DNA from 2 places in the Streptomyces sp. NPDC101393 genome. Region 1 is predicted to be linked to the other one. Evidence: riboswitches for the same ligand, from Rfam matches in the RefSeq annotation. Region 1 holds a riboswitch; the other holds the start of a gene.
What was found. A riboswitch is a leader RNA that binds a small molecule or an ion and turns the genes downstream of it on or off. The one in region 1 is predicted to bind glycine.
Positions count from the first base shown of each region.

Region 2: linked by a shared signal. The riboswitch ahead of gcvT (glycine cleavage system aminomethyltransferase GcvT) and the one ahead of gcvP (aminomethyl-transferring glycine dehydrogenase) in region 1 are both predicted to bind glycine.

Region 1 covers NZ_JBIWNU010000002.1:927,434-934,542, forward strand. Annotated here, with positions in the region: gene ACIRQ7_RS09795 (hypothetical protein) at 1-70, shown strand, start outside; gene ACIRQ7_RS09800 (DUF5999 family protein) at 410-607, shown strand; gene gcvP (aminomethyl-transferring glycine dehydrogenase) at 704-3,589, opposite strand; glycine riboswitch at 3,778-3,875, opposite strand; gene ACIRQ7_RS09810 (PRC-barrel domain-containing protein) at 3,990-4,373, shown strand; gene ACIRQ7_RS09815 (DNA polymerase IV) at 4,283-5,758, opposite strand; gene ACIRQ7_RS09820 (MerR family transcriptional regulator) at 5,825-6,430, opposite strand; gene ACIRQ7_RS09825 (bifunctional nuclease family protein) at 6,617-7,090, opposite strand.
Region 2 covers NZ_JBIWNU010000001.1:291,478-298,586, reverse strand. Annotated here, with positions in the region: gene ACIRQ7_RS01265 (L-serine ammonia-lyase) at 1-1,102, opposite strand, end outside; gene glyA (serine hydroxymethyltransferase) at 1,697-2,956, opposite strand; gene gcvH (glycine cleavage system protein GcvH) at 3,030-3,407, opposite strand; gene gcvT (glycine cleavage system aminomethyltransferase GcvT) at 3,506-4,633, opposite strand; glycine riboswitch at 4,791-4,886, opposite strand; gene ACIRQ7_RS01245 (AAA family ATPase) at 5,431-6,018, shown strand; gene ACIRQ7_RS01240 (enhanced serine sensitivity protein SseB) at 6,168-6,977, shown strand; gene ACIRQ7_RS01235 (enhanced serine sensitivity protein SseB C-terminal domain-containing protein) at 7,038-7,109, shown strand, end outside.

The sequences.
Region 1 (7,109 bases):
GGTCGCGGATCTGCTGCCCCGGCTCACTCTCCGGGTCACGCCCGGTCCGTTGCTCGGCTCACCCGCCTGACCTTGGACCGCGGGCCGGATCCGGCCCGCACCGCGGCGTACGCCGTCTCTCAGGAGCGCGCCCCGAGGCCCATTCGGCCGCGGGGCGCGCCGCTGTTCTCACCCGCGCGGCCTAGCCCGCCGCTACCACTCCCAACCCCCCTCAGCGGGTGCTCATTTGGGAGCAACCGCCCGCACGGGTGACGCGTCCGTATCGAGTGAGTACCGCTGCTGCGAAATCCCTGCGGAATCATCTCCGTAGGGCAACACTGGGACCGACCGAGGAAACGGGGGAGCGGCCATGACCACCTCATCGCGCCGCACGACGACGTTCACCACACCGCAGCGAAAGACAACTCCCATGTGTCAGCACCAACCGCCCTGCCCGACCGCAGACTCCACCGACCGGGAAGCCGCGCATCCCGTGGCACACCACCCGGAGCAGGGTTGGAGCCTGCTGTGCAACGGCGTCCTCCTCTTCGAGGACACCGGTGAGCTCCTGCCGGACGGGCAGGTCATCGCCCCGCACCGCACCTCGCGGGTCGTCACCGCCGTCTGACCCGCGCAAGGCCGCGCGGACGACGCACGCCCACCGCAGGGACAACAGGGCCCCCGGCACACCTGCCGAGGGCCCTTGAAGTGTGTCCGTGGAGGCTCAGCCGTCGTACTCGTCCATCGGGGGGCAGGAGCAGACGAGATTACGGTCGCCGAAGGCACCGTCGATGCGGCGGACCGGCGGCCAGTACTTCTCCGCGGCCACGACACCGGCGGGGAAGACCGCCTCCTCGCGGGTGTAGGAGTGCTTCCAGTCACCGCCGAGCGCACCCGAGGTGTGCGGGGCGTTGCGCAGCGGGTTGTCGTCCTTGTCCCACTCCCCCGAACCGACCTTCTCGATCTCCGCACGAATCGCGATCATCGTGTCGCAGAAACGGTCCAGCTCGTTGAGGTCCTCGCTCTCGGTCGGCTCGATCATCAGCGTGCCGGCCACGGGGAAGGACATCGTCGGCGCGTGGAAGCCGTAGTCGATGAGCCGCTTCGCGACATCGTCGATGCTCACGCCGGTCGCCTTGGTCAGCGGCCGGACGTCGATGATGCACTCGTGGGCGACCAGGCCACCGGGGCCGGTGTACAGCACGGGGTAGTGCGGCTCCAGGCGCTTGGCGATGTAGTTGGCGCTGAGCACCGCGACCTGGGTGGCGCGCTTGAGGCCCTCGCCGCCCATCAGCCGGACGTACGCCCAGGAGATCGGCAGGATGCCGGCCGAACCCCAGGGAGCCGCGGAGATCGGACCGACGCCGGTCTCCGGGCCCGCGGTGGGCTGCAGCGGGTGGTTGGGGAGGTACGGCGCGAGGTGGGCGCGGACACCGACCGGGCCGACGCCGGGGCCGCCGCCGCCGTGCGGGATGCAGAAGGTCTTGTGCAGGTTGAGGTGCGAGACATCGCCGCCGAACTTGCCGGGCTCGGCGAGACCGACCAGCGCGTTGAGGTTGGCGCCGTCGACGTAGACCTGGCCGCCGGCGTCGTGCACCGTCGCGCAGATCTGGGTGATGTGCTCCTCGAACACGCCGTGCGTCGAGGGGTAGGTGACCATCAGCACCGCAAGCTGCTCGCCGTACTGCTCGATCTTGGCGTGCAGGTCGTCGATGTCGACCTCGCCGTCCTCGCCGGTCTTGACGACGACGACCTTCATCCCGGCCATCACGGCGCTGGCGGCATTGGTGCCGTGCGCGGAAGACGGGATCAGGCAGACCGTGCGCTGCTCGTCGCCGTTGGCGCGGTGGTAGGCGCGGACGGCCAGCAGCCCGGCCAGCTCACCCTGCGATCCGGCGTTCGGCTGGATGGAGACCTTGTCGTAGCCGGTGACCGTGGCCAGCCGCTCCTCCAGCTCCTGGATCAGCGTCAGATAGCCCTGGGCCTGGTCGGCGGGCGCGAACGGGTGCAGCTGACCGAAGGCGGGCCAGGTGACCGGCTCCATCTCGGTGGTGGCGTTCAGCTTCATCGTGCAGGAGCCGAGCGGGATCATGCCGCGGTCCAGCGCGTAGTCCTTGTCGGCGAGGCGACGGAGGTAGCGCAGCATCGCGGTCTCGGAACGGTGCTGGTGGAAGACCGGATGCGTGAGGTAGTCGTCCGTGCGCAGCAGCGCCTCGGGCAGCGCCTCGGCGGCGGCCGCGTCCAGCTGCTCGACGTCACCTTGGACACCGAAGGCGCCCCAGACGCCGGCCAGCTGCCCGCGCCCGGTGGTCTCGTCGCAGGCGATGCCGACGAGGTCGGCGTCGACCTGGCGGAGGTTGACGCCGGCCTCCCGGGCGGCGGCGACGACCTCGGCGGCCCGGCCGGGGACCCGTGCGGTCAGCGTGTCGAAGTACGCGCCGTGCACGATCTCCACGCCGCCGGCCCGCAGACCGTCGGCGAGGACGGTGGCGTAGCGGTGGGTGCGGTGCGCGATGGCCTTGAGGCCCTCGGGCCCGTGGTAGACGGCGTACATGCCCGCCATGACGGCGAGCAGCACCTGGGCGGTGCAGATGTTGCTGGTGGCCTTCTCGCGGCGGATGTGCTGCTCACGGGTCTGCAGCGCGAGACGGTAGGCCTTGTTGCCGTCGGCGTCGACGGAGACACCCACCAGGCGGCCCGGCAGGCTTCGGGCGAACTTCTCGCGTACGGCCATGAAGCCGGCGTGCGGACCGCCGAAGCCCATCGGAACGCCGAAACGCTGGGTGGTGCCGACGGCGATGTCCGCACCGAGCTCGCCGGGCGAGGTCAGCAGGGTCAGCGCGAGCAGGTCGGCCGCTACGGTGACGATCGCGCCCAGCTCATGGGCCTGCTCGATGACGGCGCGGGGGTCGCCGACCGCGCCGGAGGCTCCCGGGTACTGCAGCAGCACGCCGAAGACGCCGCGCTCGGCGATATCGGCCGGAATGCCGTCGGACAGGTCGGCGACCACGACGTCGACGCCGGTCGGCTCCGCACGGGTCTGGATCACTGCGATGGTCTGCGGCAGACAGTCGGCATCGATCAGGAAGACGCCCTGCTTGACCTTGCCGACGCGGCGGGAGAGCGCCATCGCCTCGGCGGCGGCGGTGCCCTCGTCCAGGAGGGAGGCACCGGAGGTGGGCAGCCCGGTCAGGTCGGCGACCATCGTCTGGAAATTCAGCAGCGCTTCGAGGCGGCCCTGCGAGATCTCCGGCTGGTAGGGCGTGTACGCCGTGTACCAGGCCGGGTTCTCCATGACGTTGCGCAGGATCACCGGCGGGGTGAAGGTGCCGTAGTAGCCCAGGCCGATCATGGAGGACAGGACCTTGTTGCGGTCGGCGAGACCGCGCAGCTCGTCCAGGACCTCGGCCTCGGACCGCCCCTGCGGCAGGCCCAGCGCCTCGGCGCTCTTGATCACATCGGGCACGGCGGTGGCCGTGAGCTCGTCCAGCGAACCGAATCCGACGTGCGCGAGCATCTTCGCCTGCGCCTCGTGGTCAGGCCCGATGTGCCGGTGCTCGAAGGGTGTGCCGCGCTCCAGCTCGGTCAAGGAGATGCGATTGGTGGTCATCTGCGGGGGCCTCCTGGTCATAGCGACCTTCGAGGGGCACCAACGCGCTGGTGCCCGGACGGCCTCCCCCTCTGTCATCTCAACCTGAGAGCTTCACCGGTCCGCATATCGCGGTCCGACTTTCACCGTCGGTGAGGAGGGGTCCGGCGCTGTGCCTGTCCGTGGCCCGCCCTGCTTTCCAGAGTGACCTCGTCCATGCGGTACGTGTGCCTGAGAGATTCCGGGGAGGATTTGCTCCTTCGGCGCCCCCGTCGCGAACGACAAAGGACTCTCCCGCATGGGGTCTGCAGCCATTCGCCAGCCTACCAGCGAGCCTCCTGGGCAATCTTTCGAGTGGCCGGGGCATGAAATGTGCCGTTTGGTAGTTGTCACAGGACAGTTGCGACCAATTGGAGGGGCCGTGCAAACCGATATCGATCCCCGGAGCCTGATCGGCCGCAAAGCGTTCGACCGGCAGGGCGCCAAGATCGGCACGATCGACGAGGTGTACCTCGACGACGCGACGGGGGAGCCGGAGTGGGCGGCCGTACGCACGGGTCTCTTCAGCCGGGACGCGTTCGTCCCCCTGGAGCCGAGCGAGATGGTCGGCGAAGCGCTGCACATCCCCTACGACCGCAAGCTGATCAAGGACGCCCCGGACTTCGGTGTCGGCCGCCACCTCTCCCCCGAGCAGGAACTCCAGCTCTACCACCACTACCGGCTGGATATCTCCTCCCCGGCCTCCGATTCCGTGTCCTCGTCCCGCGACAAGGACTTCGGCCGGATCGCCGGCTCGGAGGACTGAGCGCCGCCGGCCGCCCCGCCCACCAGCGGCAGTGGCTCCGCCGCCTGCAGGGCCGGGTCGTCAACGCCGAAGGTCCGCACCCTCCCCGGTGCGGACCACGGCGTCTCGAAGCGCACGGTCACCCGCCCCACCCCGCTCCCCTGGACCCAGCCGGCCCCGAATTCGTCATGGACCACGTCCAGCCCCGGGTGCCAGCGGCGCGGCCGCTCCTCCTGCGGCTCCGGCTCACCCGGACCGCCCGCCCGCTCCGCTTCCTGGCGGGCCGCCTGCGCCGCGAGGGCCGCCTGCGCGCTCTCCGCCGCCTCCCGCTCCGTGGCGAGCTGGGCGAACAGGTCCTCCTGTGTGAAGTCGGCGAGACCGCTGACCCCGACACCCAGCAGCCGCACCCCGCCCGTGGTGTCCACCGTCTCCAGCAGGCGCGCGGCGGCTTCGCGTACGACCCCGGGATCGTCGGTGGGGCCGCGCAGCGTCTCCGAACGGGTCAGCGTCGAGAAGTCGTAATTGCGCACCTTGATGATCACCGTGCGCCCCGAGCGCCTGGCGGCCCGCAACCGCTGCACGCACCGGTCCGCCAGGCGCACCAGCTCGGCCCGCACCCGCGTCCGGTCGGTCAGATCGACCTCGAAGGTGTCCTCGACGGACACGGACTTGGCGTCCCGCTCGGCCACCACCGGCCGGTCGTCGCGGCCCAGCGCCATCGCATACAGCCCGGCGCCGTGAGACTTGCCCAGCAGGCGCACCAGCTCCGCCTCACCGGCCTCGGCGGTCTCCGCGATGGTGTGGATCCCGGCCCGGCGCAGCGCCTCGGCCGTCGCGGGGCCCACTCCGGGCAGCGTGCGCACCGTCATCGGGCCCAGCAGCTCCCGCTCGGTACCCGGCTCGATCACCACCAGGCCGTCCGGCTTCGCCGCCTCGGACGCGATCTTGGCGAGCATCTTGGCCCCCGCGAGCCCCACGGACCCCGTCAGGCCGGTCACCGACCGGATGTCCTGCCGCAGCCGCACCCCCACGGCGCGCACGGCCGACGTCTCCGCGTCGATGCCGCCCGCCTCCAGATCCACGAACGCCTCGTCCAGGCTCAGCGGTTCCACCAGCGGCGACAGCTCGTGCAGCAGCGCCATCACCTGGTCACTCACATGGCGGTAGACGCTGAAGCGCGGATGGAGATAGGCCGCATTGGGACACAGGCGGCGCGCCTGGGCCGTGGGCATCGCGGACCGGATCCCGAAGACCCGGGCTTCGTAGGACGCCGTGGACACCACTCCGCGCGGCCCGATCCCGCCGACCACCACGGGCTTTCCGCGCAGGCTCGGCTTAGCCGCCTGCTCGGCGGCCGCAAAGAACGCATCCATGTCGAGATGCAGGATCGTCGGCGCACGTCTCACATGACCGATGCTGCCGCATGCCACTGACAATGGCCCGATGCCGGGCCGGGCGGTGCCGTGAGCGGCTCAGACCGCCCGGTGACGGCGTCGCGCCAGCTCGTCGTGCGGATTCTTGCCCACCAGCGTCTCGCCGGTGTCCACCCGCTCCGCGTGCAGCTGTGACAGCGCGCCTTCCACGTCCCGCCACACCACGCCCACGGCGATCCCGAAGACGCCCTGACCGCCCTGGAGGAGCTCCACGACCTGGTCGGGCGAGGTGCACTCGTAGACCGTCGCGCCGTCGCTCATCAGCGTCATCCGCGTCAGATCCGCGATTTCGCGCGCACGGAGGTGCTGGACGGCAGTGCGGATGTTCTGCAGCGAGACACCGGTGTCCAGCAGCCGCTTGACGATCTTCAACACGACGACGTCGCGGAAGCTGTAGAGGCGCTGGGTGCCGGAGCCGTACGCCGGTCGGACGCTCGGCTCCACCAGGCCCGTACGCGCCCAGTAGTCGAGCTGCCGGTAGGTGATGCCCGCCGCCGCGCACGCGGTCGGTCCGCGGTAGCCGATGGTCTGCGTCTCGCGGTCCGCCGACACCGCCACGGCCGGTGCCGGGGCACGGTTCGCTGCTGCGGCCGAGTGGAGCGGCAACGCCCCTTCCGCCGCCATACCGTCGCCGGTGATTGCCACGCCGCCCTCCGTCCTCCACGTCCCGGACGGGACCTGCCATATCGACGGTATGCAGTCACTCGGGGTGCGTCAACGATCGCCGCGCTCGCCACGCCGAGTGATAATCACCCTACGAGTGGTTTCTCGTGACCTCGCGCGGGGAACGGTTAACAGTTTGGCCGGAAAGCGGTGGTCGGCGGCCGAGAGTCACTGACTGTTGGTGCCGAAGTCCTCGGGCGAGATCTGGTCGAGGAACTCGCGGAACTTCTCCACCTCGTCCTCCTGCTCGTCCGGGATCGCGATCCCGGCATCGTCCAGCACACCATCGGTGCCGAAGATGGGCGTACCGGTACGCAGCGCCAGCGCTATTGCGTCGGACGGACGTGCGCTGACCTCAACACCACTGGCGAAGACCAGTTCGGCGTAGAACACCCCCTCGCGCAGATCGGTGATGCGGACCTGCGTCAGCTCCTGGCCCACCGCTTCCAGCACATCCTTGAAAAGGTCGTGCGTCAGCGGCCTGGCAGGGACCATGCCCTGCTGGGCAAAGGCAATGGCGGTCGCCTCCCCCGGCCCGATCCAAATGGGCAAGTAGCGATCGCCTCCCACCTCCCGCAGGAGCACGATCGGTTGGCTGGAAGGCATTTCCACCCGGACACCCACGACGTCGAGCTCGTTCACACAGCAACCCTAGGACGTG
Region 2 (7,109 bases), on a different contig from region 1:
GGGAGCCGCCGAGCACTTCGGCCAGGCCGCCGGCCGCCATGGAGCAGGCGGAGCCGACCTCGCCCTGGCAGCCGACCTCCGCGCCGGAGATGGAGGCGTTCTCCTTGAAGAGCATGCCGATGGCGCCGGCGGCGAGCAGGAAGCGGACGACGCCTTCCTCGTCCGCGCCGGGCACGAAGTTGATGTAGTAGTGCAGGACGGCGGGGATGATGCCGGCCGCGCCGTTGGTGGGCGCGGTGACGACCCGGCCGCCGGCCGCGTTCTCCTCGTTGACGGACATCGCGTAGAGGGTGACCCACTCCATGGCGTGCGCGAGCGGGTCGCCGTCGGAGCGCAGCTGGCGGGCGGAGTTCGCGGCCCGGCGGCGCACCTTGAGGCCGCCGGGGAGGATGCCCTCCTGGGACATGCCGCGGCTCACACAGGCCTGCATGACCTGCCAGATCTCCAGCAGGCCGTCGTGGATCTCCTCTTCCGTACGCCAGGCCTTCTCGTTCTCCAGCATCAGCGCGGCGATGGACAGGCCGGTGTCCTGGGAGAGCCGCATCAGCTCGTCGCCGGTGCGGAAGGGGTACTTCAGGACGGTGTCGTCGAGGACGATGCGGTCCTCACCGACCGCGTCCTCGTCGACGACGAAGCCGCCGCCGACCGAGTAGTAGGTCTTCTCCAGGAGCGGGGCGCCGGTGCCGTCGTACGCGAAGAGGGTCATGCCGTTGGCGTGGTAGGGCAGGGCGCGGCGGCGGTGCAGGATCAGCTCGGTCGACTCGTCGAAGTCGATCTCGTGGGCGTCCCCTATTTCGGCGCCCATCAGCCGCAGCCGCTTGGCCGTGCGGATCCGCTCGACCTCGGCGTCCGCGTTCTCGACGTCGACGGTGCGGGGGGAGTGGCCCTCCAGGCCGAGGAGTACGGCCTTGGGGGTGCCGTGGCCGTGGCCGGTGGCACCGAGCGAGCCGAACAGTTCGGCGCGTACCGAGACCGTCTGCGCGAGGAGACCGTCCTTCTTGAGGCGTCCGACGAACATGCGGGCGGCACGCATCGGACCGACCGTGTGCGAGCTGGAGGGGCCGATGCCGATGGAGAAGAGGTCGAAGACGGAGATGGCCACGGTGGCGGACTCCCTTGTCTGCTCGTGGTGGACGGTGGAGCAATGGGGCAGGAGGTACGTTTCTGCGCCGACTGTCGAGCGTAACGCGGACCCGGCGCTGTGCCGTCGGACGGGAACCGTCGGGCGGCCGTCGTCGGGCGTAAGGGCAGGTGACGGCAGGGCTTCGGCTGCCGGGGTGTGGGGGCGGGTGACCCTTGGGGCCGGTGCGGCACGGGGCCGGACCCGGTCGGTCCCGGCCCGGCCCGGTGGGCGTCGTCACCGGCCCGTAGGGCCCGGAGGGAGCGGTCCCGGACGGCGGCCGGAGCGATGTCCGGGCCGCCGGGAAGGATGCCACGGCCGCCGGAATCGGGGCTGCCGGGCGCGGTGACCGGCGCCGTCCCGAGCCGGAAGGCGCTCGTCCACCGGGCGGGGGCGGCCTGCCGGCGCAGGCCGCCCCCGCCCTTCGAAGGGGAAAGGGACGGGGGTGCGGGCGGCAGGCCCGGAACCCACGGCCCCGGGCCCGCTCGTCCCCGGTCCGCCGGATGTCCGGCGGACCGGGCCCTCACGTCGTGCATCGCGTCACGTGACCCGGCTCACGCCGGACCGCGTCCCGTCTCAGAGCGACGGGTAGAGCGGGTGCTTGTCCGCCAGCGCGCTGACCCGGGCCTTGAGCGACTCGGTGTCGTAGGACGGCTTCAGCGCCTCGGCGATGATGTCGGCGACCTCGCGGAAGTCCTCCTCCTGGAAGCCGCGGGTGGCCAGCGCCGGGGTGCCGATCCGCAGGCCCGAGGTGACCATCGGGGGCCGCGGGTCGTTCGGGATGGCGTTGCGGTTGACCGTGATGCCGACCTCGTGGAGGCGGTCCTCGGCCTGCTGGCCGTCCAGCTCGCTGTTGCGCAGGTCCACCAGGACCAGGTGCACGTCGGTGCCGCCGGACAGGACGGACACGCCGACCTCGGTGACGTCCGGCTGGACGAGGCGCTCGGCGAGGATGCGGGCGCCGTCCAGGGTGCGCTGCTGGCGCTCCTTGAAGTCGTCGGACGCCGCGACCTTGAAGGACACCGCCTTCGCCGCGATGACGTGCTCCAGGGGGCCGCCCTGCTGGCCCGGGAAGACCGCCGAGTTGATCTTCTTGGCGAGTTCCTGGGTCGACAGGATCACACCGCCGCGCGGACCGCCGAGGGTCTTGTGCGTGGTGGTGGTGACGACGTGCGCGTGCGGCACGGGGGAGGGGTGCAGACCCGCGGCGACCAGACCGGCGAAGTGCGCCATGTCGACCATCAGGTAGGCGCCGACCTCGTCCGCGATCCGGCGGAACTCGGCGAAGTCCAGCTGGCGCGGGTACGCGGACCAGCCGGCCACGATCAGCTTCGGGCGGTGCTCCTTGGCGAGGCGCTCGACCTCTTCCATGTCGACCAGGTTCGACTTCTCGTCGACGTGGTAGGGCACCACGTTGTAGAGCTTGCCCGAGAAGTTGATCTTCATGCCGTGGGTCAGGTGCCCGCCGTGCGCGAGGTTCAGGCCCAGGATGGTGTCGCCCGGCTTGATCAGCGCGAACATCGCGGCGGCGTTGGCCTGCGCACCGGAGTGCGGCTGGACGTTCGCGGCCTCGGCGCCGAAGAGCGCCTTGATCCGGTCGATGGCGATCTGCTCGACGACGTCGACGTGCTCACAGCCGCCGTAGTAACGGCGGCCGGGGTAGCCCTCGGCGTACTTGTTGGTCAGGACCGAGCCCTGGGCCTCCATGACGGCGACCGGAGCGAAGTTCTCCGACGCGATCATTTCGAGGGTGGACTGCTGACGGTGGAGCTCGGCATCGACGGCGGCGGCGACGTCGGGGTCGAGATCATGGAGGGAGCTGTTGAGAAGCGACATGAGTCTTCCTGGAGAGGTCAGGGGGCGCGAAGCACTTCCCCGCGGGCGGTGGCGGGACGGCGGGCCGGGTGGCTCAGCCGGTGACGAAGGCGGCGTACTCGTCGGCCGAGAGCAGTTCGCCCGGCTCGCCCGAGATCTTCACCTTGAAGAGCCAACCGCCCTCGAACGGGGCGGAGTTCACCAGCGAGGGGTCGTTGCTGACGTCCTCGTTGATCTCGGTGATCTCGCCGTCCACAGGCGCGTAGAGATCACTGACCGACTTGGTCGACTCCAGCTCACCGCAGGTCTCGCCCGCGGTGACCGTGGTGCCGACCTCAGGAAGCTGCACGTAGACGACATCGCCGAGCGCGTTCGCCGCGTGCTCCGTGATGCCGACCGTCGAGACGCCGTCCTCGGCGACCGACAGCCACTCGTGCTCCTTGCTGTAGCGCAGCTGCTGGGGGTTGCTCATGGCTCGATTCTCCTGTACGCGAAGGGGTGATCGTGAAGGGGGTCTTGCACAGTGAGACGCGCGGTGCGTGCCGGGGCACGCCTGCCGCCCGTGTGGCGCTACTTCTGTCGCTTGTAGAACGGCAGCGCCACGACCTCGTACGGCTCATGGCTTCCACGGATGTCCACCGCGACACCCTCGGTGCCCGGTGTGGCGTAGGCGGCGTCGACGTACGCGATGGCGAGCGGCTTGCCGAGGGTGGGGGAGGGCGCACCGGAGGTGACCTCGCCGATGACGGTGCCGTCGGCGGCGACGACCGGGTAGCCGGCGCGCGGGACACGACGGCCCTCGGCGATCAGGCCGACCAGCTTGCGCGGCGGGGCGCTCTCGGCGCGCTCGGCGGCCGCGGCCAGCGCGGTACGGCCGACGAAGTCGCCGTTGTTGGAGGTCTTCTCGAATTTCACGACCCGGCCCAGGCCCGCGTCGAAGGGGGTGGTGGCGGAGGTCAGCTCGTGGCCGTAGAGCGGCATGCCCGCCTCCAGGCGCAGCGTGTCGCGGCAGGACAGCCCGCAGGGGATGAGCCCGGCGTCCTTGCCGGCCTCGGACAGCGCCTCCCAGAGGGCGACCGCGTCGGCGGGCCGTACGAACAGCTCGAAGCCGTCCTCGCCGGTGTAGCCGGTGCGGGCGATCAGTGCGTCGATGCCGGCGACCGTGCCGGGCAGCCCCGCGTAGTACTTGAGGCCGTCGAGGTCGGCGTCCGTGAGGCCCTTGAGGATGCCCGGGGACTGAGGCCCCTGCACCGCGAGCAGCGCGTAGGCGTCCCGGTCGTCGCGGATCGCGGCGTCGAAGCCCCCCGCCCGCTCGGTCAGCGCGTCCAGTACCACCTGGGCGTTGGAGGCGTTGGCGACGACCATGAACTCCTGGTCGGCGAGCCGGTAGACGATCAGGTCGTCGAGGATGCCGCCGGCGGCCTCGCAGATCATGGTGTAGCGGGCGCGACCGGTCTTGACGCCGCCGATGTTGCCGACCAGCGCGTAGTCGAGGAGGTCGGCGGCCTGCGGGCCGGTGACGGTGATCTCGCCCATGTGGGAGAGGTCGAAGAGGCCGGCGCGGGTGCGGACGGCGACGTGTTCGTCGCGTTCGCTGCTGTAGCGCAGCGGCATGTCCCAGCCGGCGAAGTCGGTCATGGTCGCGCCGAGCGCGCGGTGCGTGGCGTCGAGCGCGGTGAGGCGGGGGGCATCTGTCATGGTTCTGGGCTCCCAGGCATGGGTGACAGGACGTTCTCCCCATCTGTCATCGGAACCTGAGAGGTTCACCGGGAGTCCGTCCGCGAAGAACGACCCGGTTTGCACCTTGGGTGGAGCCGCCCCCTGAAACCGGGCACTGCTCGCTTTTCAGATCTGCCTCGCCCGCGCGGTATCGGGGCCTGAGAGATTCAAGGGAGGACTTGCTCCTTCGGCGCCCCGCCGTGGCGGCCGGGGACTCTCCCGCGCGGATTCAAGCGGCCGGTATGGAGTTGGCCGTGCACGGTCGAACGAAGGTGTGCACGTGGCGCCGACATCATTGCACGGGATCGCCTGATGCAGGAGCCCTGGCCGCCGGGCCGCCCCGCGCCCCGCCCGCACCCGGGTCCCGTCCGGCGGACCGGGCCCGGCGCGCGGCGTCCGGCAGACACTTCCCGTACGCCTCGGGGCCCGGCGGACCCCGTCGCGCTGCCTCGCTCCTCCGCCCGGCGGCTGCCCGCACACCGGCCCCGCGCCCTGATCCGCCCCGATCCGGGCTGCTCCGCACGGCAGGCACCGGGGGACGGATCGGACAATCGCCTTGATGCGCATTACCTTTTCTTGACACTCTGCGGGTAGGGGACGGGCTCGAACCGGAACCGAACCGGACCGGGAGGGCGATCACGGTGCACAGCGAAGCGGCATTCGCGGCAACTTCAGGGGTCGCGCCCACGGAACCCATCACTCCCGCGGCACCGCCGGAGCTGCCCCGGCCCAGACGCGCGCCCGCCGCCGTCCGGCCCGGACGCGGCGCCACGACCATGGACCTGCGCGGCGCCCGGGGCGATCGCCCCGCGGCCGAGCTGCGCTTCCCCGCGGGCGATCTGGTGGTCGTCTCCGGTCTGCCGGGCAGCGGCAAGAGCACCCTCATGCACCGCATCGTGCCGCCGCTGGACGGCCGGGGCGCCGCGGTGCACCGCATCGATTCGCAGGACGTCCGCGTCCGCTGGGAGCGCGGCCGGCTGCGCCGCCTGCCGTACGCCCTCTACCGCCCGCTGGTCCGGGCCTCTCACTACCTCGGCCTGCGCCGGGCGCTGCGCTCCGGCGACAGCGTGGTCGTGCACGACTGCGGGACGCTCGCCTGGGTGCGCCGCTGGATCGCCCGGTCGGCCGGGCGGGGCGGGCGCGGGCTGCATCTGGTGCTGCTCGATGTGCCGCCGGAGGTGGCGCTGTCCGGCCAGGAGTCGCGCGGGCGCGGGGTGTCGGGGTACGCCTTCGCCCGGCACCGCAGGGCGGTGGGCCGGCTGGTCGGCGAGGCCGAGGCGGCCCGCCTGCCCAGGGGCTTCGCGTCGGCGGTGCTGCTGGACCGGGCGGCGGCGACCGCGCTGGAGACCGTCCGCTTCGACTGACTTCGACCGGAGCGGTACGCCGCCGGGCCCGGTCCGCGCCCGAGCGGACCGGCCGGCCGTACCTGCCCGCGCCCAACCCCTTTCGAACACCCCGTCGTCTCCCGCTAGGGTCGTTTGCCAGACAGTGCGGTTCGGAACGGGTGGGCACGATGACTTTTCAGGGGAACGTCCCCGAGCAGGGGATACCGCAGCTGGCATGGCCTGCGAACGAGCTCGAAGAGGTGCTCTCCGCCTCGGTGGGGCATCCGGGCGCCGGTGGCCGGATCGTTGAGGTCCTGGGCCGCAGCCGGGTCTGGGTGCCGCTGCCCAACGGCGGCGGTCCGGAGAGCGCGGGGATGGGTGCCGGCGGGCTCGACCTGCCGACGGTGGAGATCGGCGGCGCGGCGTTCGTCCCGGTCTTCAGCTCCGAGCAGGAGTTCCTGCGGGTGGTCGGCACCCATATGTCCTTCACCGTCGCGCCGGCCCGGGAGTTCGCCCGCGGCCTGCCGCCGCAGATCGGTATCGCCGTCAATCCTGACGGGACGGTCGGTGTCCCGCTGGGGCCGCCCGCGGTGGCCGAACTGTGCCGGGTGGGGCGTACGGAGGCGGACGGTCCGGCGAGCGGCGGACGGGTGCGGCTCTTCGAGCCGGACTGGCAGGACGAGCCGGTGGACTTCCTGGCCGCTGCCGGACTGGAGTTCTCCGGTGCCGGATTTGTCCTGACTGCCCGGCGTGCCCTGGCAAGTGTCGAGGCCGACACGCCCGCGCTGTTCGTCGGTGTTCAGGTCGAGGCGACCGCCGCCGCACTGCACGACGGCACCGCCCGGGAGGCGGCGCTGGCAGCCCTGGGACGTGCGCTCGGCGCCGTGCCGGTGCGCTGGCCCGTACAGCTCGTCATGCTGGACATCGCCATGGGCGACCCGGTCGCCGACTGGATGCTGCAGCGCGTGCGGCCCTTCTACTCTCGGGACCACTCGTAAGCTGGTTGGATGACGGCGGGCGCACCCCAACGTGCCCTGCAGAGTGAAGGGACGGACCACGTGAGCGCGGGTGCGCAACAGGGAGCGGCCGCGGCCGGACAGGTCGAGCAGATGCTGCAACAGGTCTCGCCC